DNA from 2 places in the Veillonella sp. S13053-19 genome. Region 2 is predicted to be linked to the other one. Evidence: riboswitches for the same ligand, from Rfam matches in the RefSeq annotation. Region 2 holds a riboswitch; the other holds the start of a gene.
What was found. Region 2 has a riboswitch for thiamine pyrophosphate ahead of thiW (energy coupling factor transporter S component ThiW). Riboswitches for the same ligand answer to the same signal wherever they lie in the genome.

Region 1: it holds a riboswitch for thiamine pyrophosphate, as region 2 does, so the genes downstream of both, thiC (phosphomethylpyrimidine synthase ThiC) here and thiW (energy coupling factor transporter S component ThiW) in region 2, are expected to answer to the same signal.

Annotation. Positions count from the first base shown of each region.
Region 1 is NZ_PPDA01000017.1:10,238-19,743, forward strand. Features, by position in the region: gene VEHSUH06_RS10605 (NAD(P)-dependent oxidoreductase) at 1-1,247, opposite strand, end outside; gene VEHSUH06_RS10610 (MalY/PatB family protein) at 1,808-3,007, shown strand; gene VEHSUH06_RS10615 (DUF438 domain-containing protein) at 3,208-4,836, opposite strand; gene VEHSUH06_RS10625 (superoxide dismutase) at 5,264-5,893, opposite strand; gene thiC (phosphomethylpyrimidine synthase ThiC) at 6,160-7,464, opposite strand; TPP riboswitch at 7,544-7,650, opposite strand; gene VEHSUH06_RS10635 (cysteine hydrolase family protein) at 7,740-8,279, opposite strand; gene VEHSUH06_RS10640 (phosphatidylglycerophosphatase A) at 8,374-8,892, opposite strand; gene VEHSUH06_RS10645 (hypothetical protein) at 8,903-9,298, opposite strand; gene VEHSUH06_RS10650 (zinc ribbon domain-containing protein YjdM) at 9,401-9,506, opposite strand, start outside.
Region 2 is NZ_PPDA01000007.1:286,716-296,221, forward strand. Features, by position in the region: gene VEHSUH06_RS03160 (DMT family transporter) at 1-380, shown strand, start outside; gene VEHSUH06_RS03165 (AEC family transporter) at 435-1,424, opposite strand; gene modA (molybdate ABC transporter substrate-binding protein) at 1,802-2,590, shown strand; gene modB (molybdate ABC transporter permease subunit) at 2,710-3,378, shown strand; gene VEHSUH06_RS03180 (ATP-binding cassette domain-containing protein) at 3,387-4,016, shown strand; gene VEHSUH06_RS03185 (IS256-like element ISVat2 family transposase) at 4,303-5,424, shown strand; gene cytX (putative hydroxymethylpyrimidine transporter CytX) at 5,539-6,735, opposite strand; TPP riboswitch at 6,788-6,893, opposite strand; TPP riboswitch at 6,976-7,070, shown strand; gene thiW (energy coupling factor transporter S component ThiW) at 7,133-7,612, shown strand; gene thiD (bifunctional hydroxymethylpyrimidine kinase/phosphomethylpyrimidine kinase) at 7,612-8,454, shown strand; gene thiM (hydroxyethylthiazole kinase) at 8,459-9,506, shown strand, end outside.

The DNA of each region.
Region 1 (9,506 bases), on a different contig from region 2:
TGTACTACGTCACCGCCAGCGAATACGCCTTTACGGTTAGTCATACCATATGGATCCTCTGCAGTAATGATGTAGCCTTTATCGTCTACTTGTAGGTTATTACCTTCACCGATGAGACGAGCATTTGGTTTATGACCAGCAGCGATGATAATTTTATCTACAGGCATAACTTGGAAGTTACCTGTGCCATGGATACCTGCACCATCGTCGTTAAGCGCCATGACTTCGTATTTGAAGCCTTCTACTTTATCTTTGCCTTCTACAGCTACTGGAGAAGCGAACCATTGGAATTGAACGCCTTCAGCACGTGCTTCTTCGTATTCAGACAATAATGCTGGCATTTGTTCTTGACTACGACGATACGCTACAGTTACGGATTCGGCACCTAAACGTACACATGTACGAGCCGCATCCATCGCTACGTTACCACCACCGATGATAATGACACGATCACCTTTTCTCACAGGAATTAGAGACTCATCAAGATCGCCGTTTTCTACTAATTGTACATTCGTCAACAAGTACATCGCTTGGAATACGCCGTGTACTTCATCATTTTCCATGCGTACTTCTTGAGGAATATGAGTACCAGTACCGATAAAGATGGAATCAAAGCCTTCAGCAAAAAGATCATCCAATGTTTTATCTTGACCGATAAATATATTACATACGAATTTAACCCCTAAACCTTCAAGACGAGCGATTTCACGACGTACAACAGATTTAGACAAACGGAATTCTGGAATACCGAATAAGAGTACGCCACCTGGTTCAGATTGGCCTTCAAATACAGTTACATTATAACCAAGTTTAGCCATATCGCCTGCGACGGACAAACCTGCAGGACCAGAACCTACTACAGCTACATTACCAAGATTTTGTTGGATTTTCTTAGGTTTGCGAAGTTCATTGATGCTTTCAAAGTCAGCAGCAAAGCGTTCCAATTTACCGATATTGATAGGCGGTTTTTTCGCCTTGTTCATAATACAATTGCCTTCACATTGATTTTCACGTGGACATACGCGACCACAAATGGATGGCAAGTTGGTCCGTTCTGCCAAAATATCGTTGGCTAAACCAAAGTTACCGTGTGCGATGGCTTGGATGAAACGAGGAATTTCGTTTTCAATAGGACAACCCATTTGGCACAATGGTCTTGGACAGTTGAGACAACGTTTCGCCTCGGCGAGCGCTTCCTCCATCGTATAATCCGCATCAAAATGTAGTGGTTTTAATTCGTTACTCATGGCACATGCCTCCTAATAAGGATCCAGTACTATACTTATACAGCGTTGCATGCACCTAAACATTCCGATGAGCCCTCTCACATAGGGATGCCGCCACATGCTGCTAACATTTATCTTTTGTAACCATTCGATAGACGTGTGGTCACTGGTCAGACACACACTATTCTATAGTATATTCTAAATTGTGAAAGTCGAAACCGTCAAGCAAATCTCATAGGTTGTGTATACGGATATAGGCCCTATGCATGCAAGGATTGCATAGAAAAAGAGGCGCCCTCAGGCACCTCTTTACATAGCGATGTGTAGTTCCCGATTTTAATCGTTTACTATTTGCCTTTAAGGGTACGATCGAAGAGGTCATTAATGATATTTACCAAAACTAGTGTCAACTTTTGCATAATCCCGTTAACATGTATACTAATAAGAGATACATAAATAGTGAAATAGTTCCTATCTTGGCTTGAAGAAGAAAAACAGCTATTAAAAGAACAGCTCCACAAGTAATATTCCTATGAATTGAATATTTCAATGAATTAAATATTCTTTATACGAGGCCAACTATGAATCCAGCCGAATTTACATCAACTTATTATATCGATCGCCGTGGGTCGCACTCCCGCAAATGGGACGGCCAACATTTAAAATTTAATCGCACTGACCTATTGCCTCTATGGGTAGCAGATATGGATTTCATGCCACCTCGGTGCATACAAGAGGCTATTTGTACCTATGTGAAAGCAAATCCTTTAGGCTACACCATGACAAATCCTAACTATCTTGAAGCAGTGATAGATTGGTATAAGCGGCGCCATAACTGTATACTTTCAAAAGACTGGCTCACCAGCGCTCCGAACGTCATTACAGGCATTATGTGGTGTATCGCAGCTTTCACAAAAACAAATGATGCCATCGCAGTCCTCACGCCCGTATATGGAGCATTTGATGCGAGTGCCAGCGATGCTAAGCGCCCTATTATTGCAGTCCCTATGAATCGCAATGAAGATAACCGGTATTCTGTTGATTACTCAGCCTTTGAAGCGGCTATCGTTAAACATGATGTCAAAGTATTCATTCACTGCACCCCCCACAATCCAGTGGGCCATGTATGGACCGAAGACGAGATGGACCAGCTATTTAGCATTTGTAAGCGTCACGGGGTACTCATCATTAGCGATGAAATTCATCAAGACCTTGTTGCGGGCCCTCTTCCTTTTACCTCTGCCTTAACCGTATCTAACGGAGCCTACGCAAACAACATCATCGCCATGTCTTCTCTGTCAAAATCGTTTAATATGGCTAGTTTGCACCATGCAGAGGTCATTATCCCTAACGAAGATCTACGACGCCAGTACAATGCATGTAAAAGCCTTATGTACCATACTGATTCCGACGTCATCGCCGAAGCAGCTATTACAGCGGCCTACACACATGCAGAAGCAGAAATGTGGCTAACGGATTTGCTCACCCTAGTGAAAGAAAACTATGAGTATATGTGCAGCCAACTCTTGCAGGCTCTACCAAAACTTCGCATCAGCCCTATGGACGGTACCTACTTAGTGTGGATTGATTTTGGCGCCTATGTGAAAGCTGAAGACATGCATAATGTATTTGAAAATCAATGTGGTATTGCCCCTAGCTTTGGTGAATGGTTCGGTGGTGAAGGGTACGCTACCTTTGTGCGACTCAATTTAGCCACCAGCCTAGAAAACATTAAAATAGCCACAAATAGTATACTTCAACACGTACCTCCGAACGACTAATAGTATAATTCAACATGAACATCCATAGGACGTATACTATAGTGCATGCTAAAAAGGCTGCTCTAGCATCATTCAATGTTAGAGCAGCCTCTTTCTGTAATTAGTTTATACTATTAGTTTATACAACATATCGATATTGCAGTTCACATATGTTTGTATTCTAATTCCACAGTAATGCACGATTGGCATTACATAGGATTTTATTTAATTCTTGCGAAGTGTTCCTTAGCAAATTGCATATCTTGTACTAGTTCTAATGTACCAAGGTAGTTATTGTTTTGATCGCGTACCGCCATGTAGTTTACATAGAACGGACGGCCTACCTTTTCAAGCCAAACTGCCACGTTATCACGTTCACCATTGCGGAAGGACTCGATGATACCACGTACAATTGGCTCTACCTTTGGAGGATGGCAAGAGAACACATCTCTACCGATAGCTGTTGTAGGGCGTTTGAATACCTTTTCACCATCATTGAAATAACGGTTAATATCTACATGGTCAACGAAAGTGATTTCCATCGGCATTGTATTAAGCATAGCGTCTAATTGTTCTAGCGTTAAGCTACCACCGATTAAAGCGATAGTATTGCTATCACCACTTGTCGGTGCTGCTTTAGCAGCTAGTGCAGCCTCAGCCTCTGCCCAAGCAACGCGTTCTACGCCGAAAATCTCTTCGTATTGTTCAGTATCTTTGTAAATTTGGTACCATTCTTCAGTACTAAAGTTCTCCGCACAGATTGGGAACAAGATATTTTGCTCTTTATAGATCATCTCTTGAGCACGTGTAAGAAGACCATCAAACTCTTCGTACCAAGCATCATCAATAGACTCAGCACGAGCTAGACGACCAAAGCCATCGCGAATATCGCCATCAACAGTCCACATAACCAGGGATGGACCAGAGATATCGTAAGCTACTTTCAAATGAGGATATAAAAGGTCGCCCTTCTTAGCGTAGTGAATAGATACTTGGCGTACTTCGTTTACATCATCTACGGTAGCCGTTTTGCTGGCCACTTTAACTTTTGTAGCTTCAATCAAAGCTTCGAGAGCTTTGTTTTCTTCTGTTAAGCGGTTAAGCGGATGACCTACTGTTTCCACTAAAGTTACTACGCTTTGGCTTTTTTCTTGTGCTTCTAGTACAGCCTCTACCTTAGCGTGTTCCGCATCCATTTGTTCATGAATAGTGGATCCGTGGAACAAAGCAGAGTGAAGGTCACATAATTGTTGAACCTCAGCCAATGGCGTACCTTCACGCATAAGACCTTGCTCAGCTTTCATGATTTCACTAGCCTCTACATGAGCAAATTGACTAACAAAATCTTCACGAACCGCACCAAGCTCTTCACCTGTACCTAAACGTTTTAAGAAGCTTTTTAATTGCTCTACGCGCTCGCTATCTTGCACTGTATCTTGAACTGAATCGTCAGTTTTATTTTCGGAGTTTTCCGGAGTCTTAGATGCTACAGCATTAGCAGATGCTTCTACAGACTCAGCCTTCACAGCTGTAGCAGCTGCAGTAGATGCAGAATTTTCAGCAGCTACGCCGCTAGGAGGCATGCTCGCACCTTGAGTGTCATCGCCAGATAAGTTTGGCATTTCACCAGTCAACGTAAAACCAGCTTTCATGAAAGCGCCTACGATATCGACCATGGATACGCCTTTCATCTTAGCCCCTTTCGGGATAGTCATGATTTTACCAACAGAGTTCAACATCACCTTATTTGTGATTTCGCTGAACCCTAATTCTTTCATAATATCTACTACTTCAGGATATTCTGTTACCAAATCATATACAGATTTGGATAAATCTAATTTCTTTTCCATTTTGATCCCCTCGTGTCAAAAACTCTATTCATATACTAATTATAAGCCTATACGATGTGTATATAAGGCTGTTCTAATATCATGTAACAGGTCTATATTCATAACCTATGACTCTATGATAAACGATATCGATTATTAAATCTGTATCCATGGCTATACTTTTGAAAGCAGTTCCTAAAATTTTTATAAAAACATGTAAGGATATCTCAAGATAAGGGAGCTTGTTCAATAAGACAACTAAGCAACTAGACATAAAAATAACGGATAGATGATACATCTAGCCCCAATGTATGAGGAGATTAACCAACTATCCGTTATATATAAATTAGTTTGCTTCTACTATTCCTAATTTAAATCCTGTTCCTGTTCCTGTTTCTGTTTCTGTTTCTGTTTCTGTTTCTGTTTCTGTTTCTAACAAGTGTACCCCTTAATCATGATGAGGTTTCAATGCTTTTTCGTAGTTTTCAGAAACTTTATCCCAGTTAATGACGCGGAAGAATTCCTTAATATAGTCTGGGCGACGGTTTTGGTAGTGCAAATAGTATGCATGTTCCCAAACGTCTAAGCAAAGAATGGCTTTTTTACCTTCTAATAGAGGATTGTCTTGATTCGCAGAGGATGTAACTTCAAGATTGCCTTCTTGATTTACTACAAGCCAAGCCCAACCAGAACCAAAGCGTGTAGCTGCCGCAGTGGAGAAGCTTTCAACAAAAGCATCATAACCGCCAAGTTCAGCGTCGATAGCCTCTTTCAAAGGGCCTTGCAATTTAGACGTATCTGGTTTTGTCATGATTTCCCAGAACATAGTGTGGTTCTTATGACCGCCACCGTTATTGATAACTGCTTGGCGGATGTCCTCTGGCACATTAGCGATGTCGCCAAGGATGCAGTCTACACAGCCATAAGCTAGATCAGGGTATTTCGCGATAGCAGCATTTAAATTATTAACATACGCTTGATGATGCTTGTCATGGTGCAATTTCATTGTTTCTGCGTCGATAACAGGCTCAAGATAATCATAAGCATATGGTAATGGTGCGAGTTCGAAAGGTTTCATAGTAGTCCTCCTTAAATTTAGGGCATGGAACGATATGTATCAGTACGCATCGTTCTGGTGAAAGCGTTTCGATGCACCTGCATCGGTTATTTATTATTGATATGAATTATCATTCTTTATTTATTGTATACTCTATATAGAAAATCGTCAATATACCTATAAGACCGATAATGCATAGATCAAATCCATCCGTATGATTCCCTTATGGGCCATATAGTACCAAAAACCATTGAAAGCACTAACCATAAGCCTCTCACAAATACTATTTACAGGATATCAATATATTCACTGTTCAATGCCTTATTCATACTTCGTACAGCACAGAACTTTCCGCACATGCTGCAAGTCTCACTGTGCCCCTCTTCGGGAGCGCGGCTTTCACGAATACTGCAAGCCCTCTCAGGATCAAGAGCACAAGCATATTGTGCCTCCCAATCGAGAATGCGTCTCGCATCAGCCATCGCATCATCTCTATCTCGCGCACCAGGGATGCCTCGCGCTATATCTGCCGCATGAGCTGCAATTTTGAACGCCATGATGCCCTCTTTTACATCATCCGCATTAGGCAACGCCAAATGTTCTGCTGGCGTCACATAGCAAAGGAAGGACGCCCCATGCATGCCCGCTACGGCACCACCGATGGCGGCCGTAATATGGTCATAGCCAGGTGCAATATCTGTTACCAACGGCCCTAGTACATAGAACGGAGCACCGCCACATAAGGTTTCCTCAATTTCCATATTGGCTTGAATTTGATTGAGCGGCACATGGCCCGGCCCTTCAATAATGACTTGAACCCCTTTTTCACGAGCTCGTTTTGTAAGCTCTCCCAATCGCACCAATTCTTCAATTTGACATACATCCGTAGCATCGGCCAAACAACCTGGACGACATGCATCACCTAAAGAGATTGTCACATCGTATTCTCGGCAAATGTCCAAGATATCGTCAAAATATTCGTAGAACGGATTTTCCTTGCCGGTCATACTCATCCACGCAAAGATGAGACTACCACCACGGCTTACAATATTCAATCTACGTTTATGCTTTCTAATTTGTTCAATCGTTTGACGGGTAATACCACAGTGCAAGGTCACAAAGTCTACCCCATCCTCCGCGTGCAATCGAATAGTATCTAAAAAGTCCTGCGCTGTCAGCTCTGCTAAGTCTCTTTTATGGTGAATCACACTGTCATATACAGGGACTGTGCCAATCATAGCCTTGCACTCGCTAGTCAACTTGCGTCTAAAAATACGGGTGTCCCCGTGAGTAGATAAATCCATAATCGATTCAGCCCCTAATTGAATGGCCCAATTAACCTTTTCTAATTCGCTATCATAGTCCGTCACATCCCGTGAAGTGCCTAGATTTACATTGATTTTAGTGCGCAACGACTTTCCTATCCCCTCCGGATCAATGCACGTATGATTCTTGTTGCAAGGAATCACTACTTGCCCAAGAGACACGAGTTCTTGTATGCGTTCCACAGGAACCTGTTCCTTTTCCGCTACGATTTTCATCGCATCCGTTACAAAGCCTTTCTTAGCAGCTTCCAATTGAGTGTAAAACATATTACATATCCTCCTATTGAATAAAACCATGTAGCTTTGTATACAAGAAAAAGGGTATCGAAAATTGATCGATACCCTTTTATGGTCTTTGCGTGCTTCCTACGCGGGCATGATCCCGATCAGGTCAAAGGTCAGGTGCTAACAGCCCTTTCTCAGCCTATTATATAGACTCCCTTGCATACTCTACTATGTAATTATCTTCAGCATATCACTATTAAAAAAATAGTTCAATATAGTCTTTGCTAATCATTCAATATTGCATGTAGTATACAGCTTTAGTCAATGATGCACTGACACATTTTCATCGTTGTTAACGCCGCTTGGTGAGACTCTTCGGTGACGCCTGCACAGCAGCTAGAATCAACGTGAATAGGAACCTCTGGCAAACCTGCTTTCAGCATAATCGCATTGGAAACAACGCAAATATCTGTGCAGAGACCAACGAGAGTAATGGACTCGATAGGATTTACCACATTCATACCTTCTAAGCGCGTTACGAGCTCAAAGGATGCAAAGTTTGGCTTATCTACAAAGGATACAGGGCTCATGATAGGACGCCCTTCTGCAGCTTCGATTAAACCTTTCACAATATGCCAGCCCTCTGTATTTTTCACGCAGTGCGGCACTGGTAACATTTTCCCCTCTTGGCGCTCAAGATAATCTATACCATGTGTGTCGCGGGTGAAAATAATAGGCCCGTCAAAGCTTTCAATTTTTTTGCGCACATTATCTACAATCATCTGTGCTTGCGTCGAACCAAGGGCACCATCTACAAAATCATTTTGCATATCGATAACAACTAGAACCTTTTGCATAGTTCCTCCTGTATATAGTCTACAAAGAACACATTAATTATTCACTACACTACTAGTTATACTCTTAATTCTTAATAACATCAATAGCAGTCATTTATTCTTTTTCCTCGGCCAATGCATGGCGCACTCGATCGGGTTTATTATGCGCAAGTTTCCCCGCTGCAGCGGCCGCCACGGCACCTACAAGATCATCGAGGAATGTATTACAGTGACCGCCCTCTTCACTATCTAGTTTTTTGATAATACCCGGCTTTACCTTATCTAAATAGCCATAGTTCGTAAAGCCAATAGAACCATACAGATTAACGATGGAAAAGGCTAGAATTTCATCGATGCCATAGAGGCTTTCATCATTAGCCACGATGCGTTGCAAAGGCTGAGACAGTTTATTTTGTTCCGTTAACTTGTCGAGCTCAATGCCCGTAATTATCGCATTGTGTACCTCTCGTTTTGAAAGCACGGATGCCACATGTTCACGGCACTCTTCAATCTTTAAATTCGGCATATACGGTTTTTGAACATATAAAACGAGCTCTGCAATATCCTCTAGCGTAACACCACGCTCCGCCAGTAGGTCGTAAGTATATTTCTCTAAATCTTTTGTAGATTCCATAAGTGCTCCTTTATTTTTTCTTAGGCTTATCTCCGGATAACATAACAATACTAACTGGAATGGTTATCACCAATTCTTCCTCTGTATCGACATGCTTTGTATTCCAAGCCGCCTCTTTGGCAGCCTCTTCAAAGATGGGGTAAGCCTCTCGATCTAATTTCCAATTATTAGGCCCCGCTTCAACAGCCACAATATTCCCCTTATCATCGGTCTTAATCTCTACTGGAACAATCAAGGTACCGTCAGCACTCGTTTTGAAAGCCTCACTAGGAATGATGACATTATAAGAGATTTGTTGCTGCAATTCATAGGTACGCTTATCTGTAGGCTTTAAATCAGCCGCCAAAGAACCAACAGTTCCCATCGTAGAAGCCAATAAGGCTAGTAACACAACACGTTTTAACATAGTTTCCTCTCGACTAAATACTCTCACGCTACACGCAGTATACGTTGATTATACCACGAAAAAATCCCTACCGATGCATAATCAGTAGGGATTTATTTATAGTTAGATTTTCTTAACCATTTCGGATTTCAATGCCATCGCACCGAAACCATCGATTTTGCAATCGATATCATGGCCATCGCTCGCATCAGTGATGAGGCGAATATTT
Region 2 (9,506 bases):
ATAGTAAGCGGGTCGTTTTAAGTATTAGTCCTACTATATTTACTAGTACATATATGTGTATAACTACAGTGTTTTTACTTTTTGGCTTTATACTAAATAGTGGTGGCTTTTCGGAGATTGTAGCACTCCAACCTCATACTATAATTTATTTAATTTTCTTGGCTATTTTCTGCTCTATAGTTCCATCATACTTAATGTCCTTTGGGCTAAAGAAAATTAGTGCATCTCTTGCAGCAGTTATTAGTGCAATGGGCCCAATAGTTACTTTGGGTTTAGATGTAGTTATTCTTAATCATCACTTAGGCTTAAATGAAATTATAGGTGCTATAATAGTTACACTTTGTGTGACTTGTTTGACGAGACTAAATGCTAAGGCGTAAAAAAATCACTCATAGTTGATGACTATGAGTGATTTTTTTATAATTTTTATATTTTTAATATAATGGGAAAAGGTAATAGGCGATTGTAATAAATAGAGGCATAGTTACTGCCGATAGAATTGTAGTGCCCATAACGATTTGCGTAGCATATTCAGGATTATTCTTCATTTCAATGGCAATGAGAGACATATTGATAGCTGTTGGTACGCTATAGGTTATGATAATAGTTTGTGCCGCTATTGGATGCATAGGGCCATAGAACTTGATGAAGAGTATGGTCATAGCAGCGGCTATGAGTGGGCTTATTACAAGTCGCAACGTCGTTGCAAGCATAACATCTAGTTTAAAGAAGTTTAATGGCGTTCTGTTAATTTGTACACCTAAGGCAATCATAGCAACACCGACGAAAGCGTTGGCGAAGATATTAAGCGGTGCAAAGAAGAAGAGACCATGTAAATCAAAGGGTAGCAACTGGCAGAGTAGAGCCATTGGGATGGCATAAACCATTGGCATGTGGAACACTACTTTTAGTGCATCTCGAGGACTTAGCCTGCCCGCACCAGCTTGGTAGAACCCATACGTATTACTGCTGATGGTTTGAATAATCATGATGGATACGACACTTACAAGACCTAAGTTTGCATAGGGGGTGGCACCATCAATAACATAGGGGACGTTTGTAAATACAAATATAGCAAGGGCGACACCCATATTCCCTACATTGTTAAACATAACACAGTTTTTTAAGGTCCCGATCTTGGCTACGTCATAACCCTGTATTCGCCCAACTATATCTGATAGTATGGAGTTTAGTATGAGTACACAGAATGCAACAAATACAATTTCTAATGTACCTGAGTTAAGCTTTGCTTCATACATAGCTCTAAATATAAAAGTAGGTAATAATATGTAGAAGTTTAGCTTACTCAGCGTATACAAATCGAGTTTAAATTTTCTATCTAATATAAATCCAACCCCTATAAGTATTAAAATAGGTATCATGGAATTCATAAAGATATGGCCTATTAATACTAATAAATTCATTATCTCACCTAGAGTTTCTTATTAAAATAGGGCATAGTTTTAACTTATTATATAACCGTATAGAGTAAATATACAGTCAGTATTATATGAATGATTAGAGGATACATTTTAAAATATGCTCAGAGCTTTCTTATCCTCTATAGTATTATCATACCATAGTATGTATTGTTTGAGGTTTAAAAATTTATCTATTATGATTACTAATCATAATCATCAGAAATATCTATGCAGAATGTGAGTTTTGCATACGACCTAAACTATGTATTTATAGTATAATGTGAATATGTTGTATATTTAGTTTCTTGTTAGTCGATGTGTCTCTAGGTTTGACCATAGCTTTCACAGTGTGGAGGCCAGAGGGATGCACAGGAGGAATTATGAAACGAATTCTATTAGTATTAATGAGCGTTTTCATGCTTGCTTTTCTAGTAGGCTGTGGTAACGATGCAAGCAAACCGGCAGAAACAGGTAAACCAAGTACATCTGAAAAGATTACAGTACAAGCTGCTGCCAGTCTTAAAGGGGCTCTTACAGAACTGGCTGATGCTTACAAAAAAAGCCATAATTTAGCAGATGATCAAATTGCTATTAACTTTGCTGGTTCTGGCACATTGCGTCAACAAATTGAACAAGGTGCACCAGCTAGCCTATTCATCTCTGCTGACGAAAAAAATATGAAAATATTACAAGAAAAAGACCTTGTAAGTGATGTAAAACCATTCGTTACAAATGAACTCGTTCTTGTAGTTCCAAAAGGTCAACCTAAAGTTGAGTTAAGTCAAATTGCTACTGTGAAACGCATCGTATTGGGCAACCCTGAAACAGTGCCAGCTGGTAACTATGGTAAACAAGTATTAACAAAATTAGGCGTTTGGGAACAAGTAGAGCCTAATGTAGTATATGCAAAAGATGTAAAAGCTGTAACCGCATCTATTAGCCAAGGCGCTGGTGATGCTGGCTTCATTTACAAAACGGATGCTATTGCAGCTGGTGATGCCGTTCAAATTTCCGCAGTAACACCTACAGACTCTCATGATCCAGTTATCTATCCAATTGGTATCATTAAAAAATATGACAATGCATTGGCAAAAGACTTTTACCAGTACGTAATGAGCCCAGAGGGCAAAAAAGTATTAGAGAAATACGGTTTCTCCACTTCTAAATAAGGGTAAAACGCTAGCTCTCATGGCTAGCGTTTTCTTATGATACAATATATATATTATTATTGTTAGTCCTAGCTAGAAATATACGATTTCAGCATTATTAAATAGAAAGGGGGTATAGTATGAGTCCATTCTGGCTATCGCTGTGGGTGGCGAGCATTGCTCTCGTTATTGTTATCCTAAGTGGCTTAGCCGCTTGCTATTGGATGAATCGCTGTAAATGGGGCGGCATTGCTATTATTGATGCTCTTATTACATTGCCTCTAGTACTGCCTCCTGTAGTCGTTGGTTTTGCGCTGCTTATGGTATTTACACCGGGCTATGCCTTTGGGGCTTGGCTTGAAGCTCATGGCATGAGCGTCGTTTTTGCCGCTTCTGGTGCTGTCATAGCCTCTTCTGTTATTGCATTTCCACTGTTTTATCAAACGGTACGTTCTGCATTGCAGTCCGTAGATCATAATATGGAGGATGTAGCTCGAACATTAGGTGCTTCAGAGCTACGCATTTTCTTTACCATATCTGTACCGCTCGCATGGAAAGGTATTTTAACAGGTAGTATTTTAGCGTTCTGCCGTGCCATGGGCGAATTTGGTGCTACCATCTTGATTGCTGGTAATATTCCAAAGGTAACACGTACTATGCCATTAGCTATCTACTCTTATGTAGAAGCAGGGCAGTATATGGATGCCTTTGAGCTCGTTATTTATATTTGTGTTCTTACATTGGCGTTACTGAGCGGGATTCACCTTATTACAAAAGGTTCCTTGTTCCGCCATACAGATAATAATTAGGAGGTTCTATGATTACATTTTCTTTTACTGTAGCTAGACCTTCTGTGACTGTGAAAGCAGATGGTGCTCTGCCGTCTGGCATTACTGTGCTGACTGGGCAGTCCGGTAGTGGTAAAAGTACGTTTATCAAATGCATCGCGGGCCTCGTAAAACCCACAACTGGCAGTATTCAATGTGATGAAACGACATGGGTTGATCGAGATAAAAAGCTTTGGGTGCCCGCTCAAGAGCGCCAAGTAGGCTATATGCCTCAAGGCAATATTGTGTTTCCCCATTTATCGGTAGAACGTAATATTACCTATAGCAAACGAGGTACACCTGACATGTGTAATACGTTGTTACAACGGTTAGGTTTAGAAAAATACCGCCATACTAAGGCGGGTAGATTATCTGGTGGTGAGCAACAACGGGTTGCACTTGGTCGTGCTCTTTACTCTAAACCGACTGTGTTGCTCCTCGATGAGCCTTTATCTGCACTAGACTGGAATTTGAGAAAACAAGTTCGTGAGGATCTCGTATCTATCATCCGTGAATGGGATGTACCTTGCGTATGGGTTACCCATGATGAAAGTGAAGCAGAAAGCGTGAGCGATAGACACTGGACCTGCGAAAACGGAATCATTACCATTCCTAAATAAGGGTAAAGCTTAAGAATATATAATTTTGATGTAATGGTAATATACTTTGAAATTTAAAGGACAGATACATAAAAACACCTTCATAATGGGTTATAGGACAAAACGTGTTGGTTTTATAGGGGATGGAGCCAGTAAATTACTGCTTCCATCGCCATTTTAAGTTCTTTTGATAAACTTAGAGGGTGGACAAAATGTGTTGGTAAAAAGTCCCAAACCCCTTGATTTTACTGGCTTCAATAAGGTTATATCTTCTTAGAAAATCGTGTTCTAAGTGGAGGGAATAATCATGCTGGTAAGATGTATAAATTGTGGATTTTCTTGTCAAAAATATGGGAAAACTAAAGCTGGATCACAACGATGGCATTGTAAGCAGTGTAACATCACCTTTACACAAACTATTGATAATACTACTAAATGTTTTCATCGATTTCTAAATTGGTTATTTAGTAAAGAAACACAACAGGACATGCCTGGGCAGGGCCGTACATTTCGTAGACAGATAGCTGATTTCTGGCAAATATGGCCTATGCCGCCCAAAATTGAAACCTCGAGAGATGTGGTATTCGTTGATGGTATTTACTTAGCTAAAAAAGCTTGTATTTTGATCTGTTATGATGGTGAATATGTATTAGGGTGGTATTTATGTAGGTCAGAACAGTCTCGCTCATGGCAAGCTCTTATGCAGCGAATAGCGACACCCATTGTGGTCGTTTCTGATGGTGGACCTGGTCTTAGAAAAGCATTAAAAAAAGTTTGGCGTACCGCCAAGCTTCAACGTTGTATTGTTCATGCCGTATGGCAAGTGCATCGCTACACTACTAGACGACCTAAGACGTTAGCAGGCATTATGTTAAAAGATTTAGCAAGCGATTTATATAGTGTAAAAACACAGGAAGATGCACAAATATGGATTCAACGATTATTTAATTGGAGAGTGACTTTTAAAGAGTTTCTAAGTGAAATGACACGTGATAGTAATGATAATTTAAGAGCTACGCATGAACGCTTATTAAAAGCCTATAACTCTCTAGTGGTGTTAATTAATACAGAGACAATGTTTCGATATTTAGATGAAACATTGGTGTTAGATAAAGAATGTCCGAGGACTAATAACCCTATTGAAGGTGGGGTAAACGCACAACTCAGACGTTTATTGCGGTACCATCGAGGGATGTCTGTAGAAAAACGCATAAAAGCGGTCTTTTGGTGGTGTTATTTACACTCACCAAGACCGCTTCCTGCAAAAGAAATACTTAAGGTAATGCCAACTGATGCGAGTATTTCTAAAATATATAGATCTATGAATGAAAGAGCCCAACTTCAAGGCATAATTCCAACTTGGGGGGATGCCATTTCTTGGGGTGATTTGCATAACTATGACAAATTATCTTTCAATGATTGGGATTAAAGTACCAACACGTTTTGTCCTATAACCCTTCATAATCCTACTGGCGCGGATTGTGAAGGTGTTTTTCTTAATTAGTTACTACTAATGATAGCAGTGTATATACTTTCATTTTTGTTATTGCTTGATTTCAGCAGATGTATGCGCTGTTTTACTTATAAATCCAACGATAGCTGTAACGACAAATGCCATTGTAAAGGCTGGTAATGTAGCACCTATTGTACTTTCACTATGTAACATATAGTGGTATAAACCAACGGATACGGCCCAAATAAGACCTCGTACGAGATAAGCGGATAATGTTTGTACTTGTTGGCGATTGATAAAGTAGTCTGCCAATAAGATGGCAATCATCGGTGCAAATACAGAGCCGATGAGGTATAGGAAGTCTGTAATATCATCCATTGGATATAGAATAGCTGCAATAGTGCCCACAATAGTAACGATGACAGCGATACCTTTACTAGATGCACCGTTATAGATAGTCGTACTAGATACGCCTGCAGAGTAAGCGTCCATAAAGGTTGTAGTAACGGTAGAGAAGATGATAACGATGAGTCCAGCAAGGCCAAGTCCTGCATTCATCATGATAGTAATGATGGAATCACCACCGCCAAAGATAGCGGCACTAAGACCTAAGGTGTACATAACGATACTTGTTACAGTGTAGACTGTAGCACTTGTAAGTGATGCGGAGAAAGGTTTTTTACTTTCACGGGTATAATCACTGATGAGAGGTAGCCAAGATAGTGGCATGGCAATAGATAACTCAAGAGCAGCGATGAAACTCATGTTTCCGCTAGTTAGAAGGATACCTTCACTAGGCCACTGCGATATCATGTGCGCGCCCATGTAGAGGGTGAGCCCTAGCAATAGAACAGATACGATGGCTTGAATATAGCCCGTATTGTGGAGGCCGATGAAAAGCCATAAGATGACAAGTGATCCGATAGCTATCGTCCAAATTATAGGGGATAGAGGTGCTAGCTCTTGTAAGGCTAGCATGGCATCGTAGATCATGATGCTAGTCCAACCGATAAGTTGAAGCATATTTAAAAAGGCAAAGCCTTTAGCTCCTAGTGGTCCAAAGCTGAAGGCGGTTGTATTCATACTGCCTTGCCGTAAACGTCCACCAATGAGTCCTGCTCCAAAGAGCAATATACCGCCGATGATATGCCCCAGTATGATAGCATATAGACCTTGAGTGAGCCCTAAGGGGGCCAGATAAGTTCCTGTCATAATTTCCGCTATAGATAGAGCGGCACCAAACCATATCATGGCGAACTGTGGTTGTGTAATATATGTATTTTTCATACGTCCTCCTTGCCAGGAAGTCATAGAAAAAGCCGAGTTCATAGGAACTCGGCTTTTAATCCTCTATGTTCCCTACGTTGGCATTATCCAAATCAGGTTATGGGTTAAAGCGATAGCTTACTCTCAGCCCACTCTTGTGAGCACCCCGTTATGGCTTCATTATATGCGGATAATAGGAAACCGTCAATTCTTTTTGTTGCATAGATTGTATAATGATGTTATAACTAGAGTATAAAAATATATTGCCACTAGGGGTGCTTTTGCTGAGATTGACCATTCAAAACCCTAGACCTGATCCAGATAATACCGGCGTAGGGAAGTGGAGTGCAACATAATACTAAACTATTACGAGACCATTCCATTTGGAGTGGTCTTGTTTTATATGTTTGGAGGTATTATGAAAAAACTGATTATTGCTAGCATATGTGTGGCCTTAGGCGTAGTGTTATCTACTACATCAATTCCTGTTGGGCCGGCTCGTATTTTTCCGTTTCAACATATGATTAATGTTATTTTAGCCGTTGTGGTGGGGGCAAGATTTTCCGTAGGTGCTGCCTTTAGTACATCTTGTTTACGCAATGTATTGGCACTAGGTTCTCCTTTAGCCTTTCCTGGCAGCATGATTGGCGCTTGGTTATCGGCTTATTTATATAAGAAATATAACGCTCTATGGGCGGCGGCTCTAGGCGAAATCATTGGTACTGGCCTTATCGGTGCTCTCGTGAGTTATCCTATAGCCAATTTCTTGTTAGGTAAACCTTTGGCATTGTTGACTTTGATTACATCCTTCGCCATGAGCTCTGTAGCAGGTGCCTTTATTGGTTTCATAGTATTACAAATCTTATCTCGTCGTCATCTATTACATAAGGAGGCATAATGAAACTACATACTGCATTGACAATTGCTGGTACTGATCCTAGCGGTGGTGCTGGTATTATGGCCGATTTAAAATCCTTCCAAAGTCGTCACGTATACGGCATGGCTGTTGTTACCTCTGTGGTAGCCCAAAATACGACGGGCGTACATCATGTAGAACATCTGTCGCTAGAGAGTATTGACCGACAATTACACGATGTGTATTCTGACATTGAACCTCAAGCCGTTAAGACGGGCATGATTGCCTTGCCGGAGATGATGGATCTTATCTATCCTTATGTGAGTAAACCAATTCCTTATGTAATGGATCCCGTTATGATTGCCACTAGCGGTGACCGACTCGTATCAGATGAGGCAGTAAATTTCTTAAAATCCAAACTCATTCCGACGGCTACAGTGATTACACCAAACCGTAGTGAGGCTGAGGTCTTAGCGGACATGTCTATTGATTGTGAAAGTGACATAACAACGGCTGCGAATCGTATCTTACAGGACTTAGGACCTCAAGTAGTTATCATTAAAGGCGGTCACATCGGCGAAGATGCAACGGATTATGCTTTCACTAAAGATGGTAGTGTCCGTACTTGGACAAGCCCAAAATATGATACGGTGCATACTCATGGTACAGGCTGTACCTTCTCCGCAGTGATAACGGCGGAGCTCGCTAAAGGGCGTGATGTAATGGATGCCATTGGTATTGCCAAGGACTATATTGCACTTGCTATTAAACATAATCCTGGGCTGGGAAATGGATGTGGTCCCGTTAATCATATGGCTTATGGCCTGTTATCTAATGGACCTGAAACGATGGATGAGCTCTTGAAAAATGACGAGAGGAGATAGTGATATGACCTATGAAAATCCATATATGAATGGTCAAATTTGGCCTAAACTCAATATATTAGAAATCTTGCGCCAGAGAAACCCTCTCGTTATTTGTATTACCAATGATGTGGTGAGGACCTTTACGGCAAATGGTTTACTCGCCATTGGCGCATCACCGGTGATGAGTGAGTGTAGTGAAGATTTGAAAGACCTCATCATCCATGCATCGGCGCTACTCATCAATATTGGTACTCTTACACCAGACAAAGTTAGTTACTATAAAGAGGCCATAGCACTGGCAAAGAAATATGAGGTTCCTATCGTTTTAGATCCAGTGGGTTGTCATGCGGGGGCTTATCGTTTATCTGTAGTGTTAGACTTGATTAAGACTGGTGAGATCTCATTAGTGCGAGGTAATCAAAGTGAAATTAAAGCTATATACGATGCTTTAAGTCCTAATAATCAGGCAGATACATCCACTACCGGTAAAGGTGTAGATGGAGGACAGATCGAGGATAGTGCTGTTATCGCATATCGTCTAGCCCGCCTTATCAACTGCCCTGTTGTAGCTACTGGCGAAGAGGATTATGTTTCTGATGGAACTCGGGTATTTGCCGTTCCACACGGACACCCTATTATGACGGCTGTAACGGGCACGGGCTGTCTATTAGGGGCTGTATTGGCGGCTTTCTTCAGTGCTTATTATCCATGTAAAAACAGACTATCTATTGGTGAGTTTCTTGCCTATGCATTGGCTTACTATGGTTTGGCCGGTGAAAGTGCAGTGCAGGTAAGTGGCGTACAACCTGGTAGTTTTAGTGTAGCCTTTATGGATAGTTTATATACCGTCGATGATGCAGTGCTTATGTCTGAAAATCGTATACGGCCTGTGGTGGCACCTGATCAGTTACAAGTATATTTCATTGGTGGCACTCAAGATGTAGGCCTTAATGAAAATCGCTTGCTATCTGTCGTAGAGGATGCTTGTCGAGGCGGTGTGACTTGTTTCCAATTTAGAGAAAAGGGCGCAGGTACCTTAGTGGGGCAACAGAAACTAGAGTTAGCCCAAC